DNA from 2 places in the Dactylosporangium sp. NPDC005572 genome. Region 2 is predicted to be linked to the other one. Evidence: riboswitches for the same ligand, from Rfam matches in the RefSeq annotation. Region 2 holds a riboswitch; the other holds the start of a gene.

Region 1 (3,401 bases), on a different contig from region 2:
AGCCAGGCGGCAGGATGAACGCGGCGACAGCAGAACTCGCAGCCCGCGAGCCCCGCAGCGGGGGTGCAGAGATAGACCGGTTACCGAACGGTAAGGTGCCCGTCCATGCGGACCTCGGCGTTCGGTGGTGCCCTACTGCTCGTGCTCGGCCTGGCCGGGCTCTCCGGCGCGCTCTACTACGACCAGGCGCACGCCGGCGAGTGGACCTCCTACGCCGAGCACGCCAACGCCATCAACGGACCCGCCGAGGCCCTCACCGCCCAGGTTTTCACGCTCATCGGGGCGATCGCCGCCGGCTTCGGCGCGGCGATCGCCGGCGGCACCGCCATCCTGGCGGCGTTCGGCGGGCGGATCGGGCACTGGATGCTGCGGGTCACCGCGGTCCTCATCCTGGTGCTGCTCCTGCTCGTCGCGGCCGCCCTCGGCGTCGGCGGGCTCACCGGTGGCGAGCCCGCCGCCATCATCGACACGCCCGGATGGCTGCTCGCGGCCGAGATCGGTGGGCTGGCCCTCGCCGTGCTCGGGGCCGGAGTGACAACAGCGAATCTCTGGACATTCACCCCAGCCGAAGAGGGCTACGCCGGGTAGCCGTCAACGGTCGCCATCGGCGGGCGGTCGGGGAGCGACACGTCGGTCACCTGGGGTACGACACCATCCTCATGACGCCGGAACTGGGTCAGCGTCGGCCACAGCTTGTGCTCGGGCGACACGCGGTCGTTGATCGTGTGGACGATCGTGGCCGCCATCCGGCCCAGCGCCGCCGTGTCCTGATGGCCGTGCGTGCGCTGCCCCAGGTCGACCTGGGCGAGCGCGTCCAGCCCCGCGGTGCGGTAGGTGTCGATGAGCAGGCCGGTCTCGACGCCGTAGCCGTACGCGAACGGCAGGCGCTCCAGCAGCGACCGCCGGGCCCCGTACTCGCCCGCGAGCGGCTGGACGACCCCCGCCAGCTCCGGGAAGTGCGCGTTGAGCAGCGGGCGCGCGGCGAGCTCGGTCACCCGCCCGCCGCCGGCCGCGGAGACGTCCAGCAATGGCCGGTCATAGAAGGCCTTCACCATCTGGACGGTCGGGTCGGCGAACAGCGGCCCCAGCAGGCCGGTCACGAAGTGTGGCCGGAAGTCGGTCAGGTCGGCGTCGACGTACACCAGGATGTCGCCCGTCGTGACCGCGAGCGCCTTCCACAGGACCTCGCCCTTGCCCGGGCGGGAACCGGTCCACGGCAGGATGTCGTCGCGGTGGTGGACCACGGCACCGGCCGCGGCGGCCACCTCGGCGGTGCGGTCGACGGAGCCCGAGTCGACCACCACGACCTCGTCCACGAGTGAGCCGAGGGTGAGTACGCCGGTGACGATCTCGCCGACGGTGGGCTCCTCGTCGAGCGCCGGGAGGACCACCGAGACGCGGGTGTCCCGCTTCTGCGCGGCCAACGCGGCGACGGGAAAGTCCAGCCAGGAGGCGGTTCGGGCGGCGAACCAGGCCGCCGCGGAAGGGTGCATGAGTGAAACCGTAGTCACGTCCAACCCGTGAGATGACTCATACGGTGGGTGCCGTGGTGCCCCTTACACTGAAACGCGCACGACACAACTACATACCTCATCCAGAGGGGCAGAGGGATACGGCCCGATGAAGCCCCGGCAACCCCTGCGACGACGACTCGATGGCGAGGCGGTCGCGGTAGGTGCCAATTCCGTCCCGGTGCAACACCCGGGGAAGATGAGAGGAAACCTCGACATGACCTCGACGCTCAGCATCTTCACCGACTCCCCGGCCCGCCACCTCGTCTGTCGCGGTTGCGGAGCCACCTTCCCCCTCGCGGCGCAGCACGCCTGTTTCGAGTGTTTCGGCCCGCTCGAGGTCGGTTACGACGCCGAGGCGCTGGCCAAGGTCACCCGGGCCGAGATCGAAGCGGGACCCAAGAACATCTGGCGCTACGCGCCGCTGCTGCCGGTGGGTAAGGACCCGGCCGGCCGCGTCACGCTCGACCCGGGGCTCACCCCGCTGGTCAAGGCCGACGTGCTGGCCGCCGAGCTCGGCTTCACCGCCCCGCTGTGGGTCAAGGACGACTCGGCCAACCCGACCCACTCGTTCAAGGACCGCGTCGTCTCGGTCGCGCTCACGGCGGCCAAGGCGCTGGGCTTCACGCGGTACTCCTGCGCCTCCACCGGCAACCTCGCCAACTCCGTCGCCGCGCACGCGGCCCGTGCCGGCGTCCCGTCGACCGTGTTCATCCCGGCCGACCTCGAGCCCGGCAAGGTGCTCATGACCGCCGTCTACGGCGGCGAGGTGGTCGCGATCGAGGGCTCCTACGACGAGGTCAACCGGCTCTGCTCGGAGCTGACCGAGACCGACGAGTTCGAGAACACCGCATTCGTCAACGTCAACGTCCGCCCGTTCTACGCCGAGGGCTCCAAGACGCTCGGGTACGAGGTGGCCGAGCAGCTCGGCTGGCGCATCCCGGCCCAGGTGGTCATCCCGATGGCCAGCGGCGAGCTGCTCACCAAGGTCGACAAGGCGTTCAGCGAGCTGGTCGAGATCGGCCTGGTCCCGCCGAGCGAGTGGAAGGTGTTCGGCGCGCAGTCGGCCGGCTGCAACCCGATCGCGACGGCCCTGCACAAGGGCGTCGACGAGATCGTCCCGGTCAAGCCCACCGGCATCGCGAAGTCGCTGAACATCGGCGACCCGGCCGCCGGCATCTACGCGCTGGAGTCCGTCCGCCGCACCGGCGGCTGGATGGAGTACGTCGACGACGACGAGATCCGTGCCGGCATCCAGCTGCTGGCCCGCACCACCGGTGTCTTCGCCGAGACCGCGGGCGGTGTGACGACGGCGGTACTGCAGAAGCTCGTGCAGACCGGCAAGCTCGACCCGACCGCGGAGACGGTCATCTTCAACACCGGCGACGGCCTGAAGACCCTCGATGCGGTCGCCGACCGGGTGGGCTTCACGCACCGCGTCAAGCCCTCGCTGAAGTCGGCCCGCGAGGCCGGGCTGCTGGGATGATTTTTCCGCCCGCCCAGGGGTGATTTCGCTACTGTCCGTTCACGGAGAGAGAGCGCTTCCACGCTTGGACGAGGACGCACTCGTCCGATTGGAGGATCCGGCCGCAACGCAGCGTGACCGCACTCGCGCGGTCCGCTGTGCGAGGGACTTGACGCCCTTTGTCGCGGGGTCCAGGATGCTCGGTGCGGGAGGACGTGTCGCCGCGAGACCCGGGGCTCTGGCCCCGAAGTCCGCGACCACAACACCGGAGGTGTTGGCGAGCGTCCTCTCGACCATTTCCGGGGTCAGGTGCCATCCGCGGGAAAATTCGTTGCCGGTCGATGGGCCCGTCGGTCAGGCTGGCCGCATGACCCAGGACCTCTCCACGCTCGAGATCGTCGAGGTGCGCGCCGATGATCCGGCGG
Region 2 (3,401 bases):
GCTCGGTCACCCGGCCCTCGTACGAGCGCAGCCACAGGGCGAAGCCGACCATGCACAGGAAGATCGGCATCATGACGGCGAAGTAGCCGTACAGCAGCACCCATGTGTTGGCCGAGGCGGTCACCGACATCAGGTTCCACGAGCCGTGCAGGATCATCGCCAGGATCAGGCCCGCGATCGGGGCCAGGAACCGCACGGACCGGTTCGAGGTGCGCGAGGCGATGCCGAGGCCGATGCCCGTCATCGCGGTGAACAGCGGGTGGGCGAAGCCGGTCATCACGATCCGCACGATGAAAATGCCGACCAGCACGGCCGCGCCGGAGACCGGCCCGTTCTTCTCGGCGGTGTCGGCGTACCCCTTGAACCCGAGGTACAGGATGTTCTCCACCATGGCGAAGCCGGTGGCCGAAAGTCCACAGTAGACGATGCCGTCGATGATGCCGGAGTACGCGCGGGGGCGGCGCCAGAACAGCAGGATCGGCCCGAGCGCCTTCATGCTCTCCTCGATGAACGGCGCCACCAGCACGGCCACGAGTGCGTCGGAGAGTCCGGCGCGATCGGCGAGATAGGCGCCGGTGGTGTTGACCACGAGCGCCACGCCGGTTGCGACGCAGGCGCCCCAGCCGAAGACGAAGATGAGGTACTTCACCGGCTCCGGCTCGTACCGGTCGAGCCACAGGAAGCAGAAGACGAGCAGGGGCACCGGGATGACCGCGGCGGCGACACCGATGACGAGGGCCGTCCAGCCGCCGCTGAACCCGAAGAAGCCGAGCACGGCCACGCCGCAGGCGGCGATGAACCCCATGACGAGGATGAGCGTCCACAGCCGCCGCCGGTCGGAGCGCTTGGCGGGCGGGGCGGCGGCGAGGGCCAGCGCGGCCGTCGCGTACGACTGCTCGTTGGTCACGGGCTCGGCGGCCACGGTCACGTTGGGCACGGCGGAGGTCGCGGCGGCGGCCGTCGGCGCCCAACTGCCGGGCGCGCCGGGCACCGCGGGCAGCGCGGCCGGCCACCCGGAGGGCGGCGTCCCGATCCCCGCCTGCGCCGGTGCGGGGGAACCCGGGTCGGTGAGGCCAGCGGGGGCCGAGTAGGGCGAGTGCCCGGGCGTCCCGGGCGGCGCCGGCCTAGCCCACGGCGACGCGTCGGGCTGCGGGGACGGCCCGGAAGGCGAGCCCCAGGTCGATGCGGCAGGCGGCTCGGATGGTGCGGCCCAGGTGGACGCGGCGGGCGGCGCCGAGGCCGGCGGAGCGAACCCGTTGCCGGGTGCGGCGGCGGGCGGCTGGGCCGACGGCGCCCACGGGGTCGGAGCGACCCACGGCTCGGGGGCGGGTGGCTGACCACTCGCGGACCCCGCGAAGGGGGCGGCCGGCTGCTCGCCCGGCGGAGTGTCGGCAGGCGCTGACTGGCCCGTCGGGGGCGCGGCCGGTCGGTCGGACGGCGTCCCATTCGGCGGGAGTTCGCTCATGAGCCAACTCTATCCGCGGTACCGTCGGCGGAGGTCATGAGTGCCAGCGCCAAGCCCCGGCTCGCTGGCCGGCAACCCTCGCGTTCGCGGCGGGGTGCCCCGGGTGATGACCCGGCCCGTCGCGCGGTGTGGCGGGCAAGCGCGAACGGAAGGTCATGCCTCCATGTCCGTTGTCCTGTCCCCCGGTGACGTCAAGCTCCGCGACGGCCGCAGCGTCGACTTCGCCAACCTCGACATCGCCGCCACCGCCCCCTGCCTGCGGGTCGTCGCCGACGCGGTCGCCGAGCTGCTGCCCTTCTACGGATCGGTCCACCGCGGCGCCGGGGCGCTGTCGGAGCGGTGCACGCGGGAGTACGAGCAGGCCCGCGAGACCGTGGCCGACGTGCTCGGCTGCGGCGCCGGTGACACCGTCGTCTTCACGCGGAACACCACCGACGCGTTCAACCTGCTCGCGCGCGCCGTGCCCGCGGGCACCACGGTCGTCACGTTCGACACCGAACACCACGCCAACCTGCTGCCCTGGGCCGGCGTGGTGCGGCTGCCGGCGCCCCGGTCGGCCGACGAGGCGGTCGGGTCGCTCACCCGATGCCTGTCCAGCACGGGAAAGAACACGCTGGTCAGCGTGACCGCGGCCAGCAACGTGACCGGGGAGCTGTGGCCGGTCGCGCGGCTCGCCGCCGTGGCACACCGCTTCGGCGCCCGGATCGCGGTCGACGCCGCCCAGCTCGCCCCGCACGCACCGGTCTCGCTGTCCGACCTGGGCGCGGACTACGTGGCGTTCTCCGGCCACAAGATCTACGCACCGTTCGGCGCCGGCGTGCTGGTGGGCCGGGCCGACTGGCTGGACGCCGCCGAGCCGTACCTCGCGGGCGGCGGCGCGAGCGCCAACGTGGCCTTCGACGGCACCGTGCGCTGGGCGACCGGCCCGGCCCGCCACGAGGCGGGGACGCCGAACCTGCTCGGCGCGGTCGCGCTGGCCACGGCCCTGCGGGCGCTCCGGGAGGACAGCCACGAGCAGGCCCTGGTGACCCGCCTGCGGGCCGGCCTGGCCGGGCTGCCGCACGTGGAGGAGCTGCGCCTGTTCGGCCCGGAAGCGCCGCGGGTCGGCATCGTGTCGTTCGCGGTGCTGGGCGAGGACCCGGGCGACCTGGCCGTCCGGCTGGGCCGCGACCACGGCATCGGCGTGCGCACAGGCCTGTTCTGCGCCCACCCGCTGACCCGCCGCCTGCTCGCCGAGGCGACCGCGCGGCTGGGCGCCGAAGCGGTCCCGGCCCAGGCGGTACGCGCCAGCCTCGGCCTGGGCACCACGACGGAGCACGTGGACCGGCTACTCGCCGCCCTGGAGCAGGTCGCCTAGCTCGGCGAGGCGGGCGAGGACGGTGGACGGGTTCAGGTCGGCGGCGGTCAGCTCGCCGGCCTCGACCTCCTCCCAGGTCAGCGGGGCACTCACGGTCGGCAGGGCGCCCGCCCGGAGCGAGTACGGCGCGACCGTGGTCTTGAAGGCGTTGTTCTGGCTCCAGTCGATGAAGACCTTGCCCGGGCGCAGCTGCTTGGCCATCTTCGAGACCACCAGGCCGGGGTGCGCCCGGGCCAGTTCGTCCGCGACCGCCTTGGCGTAGGCGCTCAGCTCGTCGGCCGTCTCGTCGCCCGGTAGCGGTACCACCAGCTGCATGCCCTTCCTGCCGGACGTCTTCGGGCAGCCCGCCAGGCCGTCGGCGGCCAGCCGTTCGCGTAGCAGCAGGGCCACCTCGTAGCACTCCGGGAGGCCGGCCGGCGGGCCCGGGTCCAGGTCGACCACGAGCTGGTCGGGGTCGAGGGTGCGGCCGTCCTCGTCGACCCGCCACTGCGGGGTGTGCAGCTCCAGCGCGGCCAGGTTGGCCAGCCAGACCACCGTGGCCAGCTCGTCGACCAGGATGAAGTCGATCTTCTCGCGGTT

The links. Region 2 has a riboswitch for S-adenosylmethionine ahead of ABZS66_RS19445 (aminotransferase class V-fold PLP-dependent enzyme). Riboswitches for the same ligand answer to the same signal wherever they lie in the genome.
Region 1: linked by a shared signal. The riboswitch ahead of thrC (threonine synthase) and the one ahead of ABZS66_RS19445 (aminotransferase class V-fold PLP-dependent enzyme) in region 2 are both predicted to bind S-adenosylmethionine.

What each region holds. Positions count from the first base shown of each region.
Region 1 is NZ_JBEXCY010000003.1:43,237-46,637, reverse strand. It holds gene ABZS66_RS02505 (hypothetical protein) at 106-588, shown strand; gene ABZS66_RS02500 (glucosyl-3-phosphoglycerate synthase) at 576-1,493, opposite strand; SAM riboswitch class I at 1,588-1,717, shown strand; gene thrC (threonine synthase) at 1,729-2,997, shown strand; gene ABZS66_RS02490 (GNAT family N-acetyltransferase) at 3,344-3,401, shown strand, end outside.
Region 2 is NZ_JBEXCY010000034.1:66,897-70,297, reverse strand. It holds gene ABZS66_RS19450 (PrsW family intramembrane metalloprotease) at 1-991, opposite strand, end outside; SAM riboswitch class IV at 1,498-1,613, shown strand; gene ABZS66_RS19445 (aminotransferase class V-fold PLP-dependent enzyme) at 1,629-2,822, shown strand; gene ligD (non-homologous end-joining DNA ligase) at 2,793-3,401, opposite strand, start outside.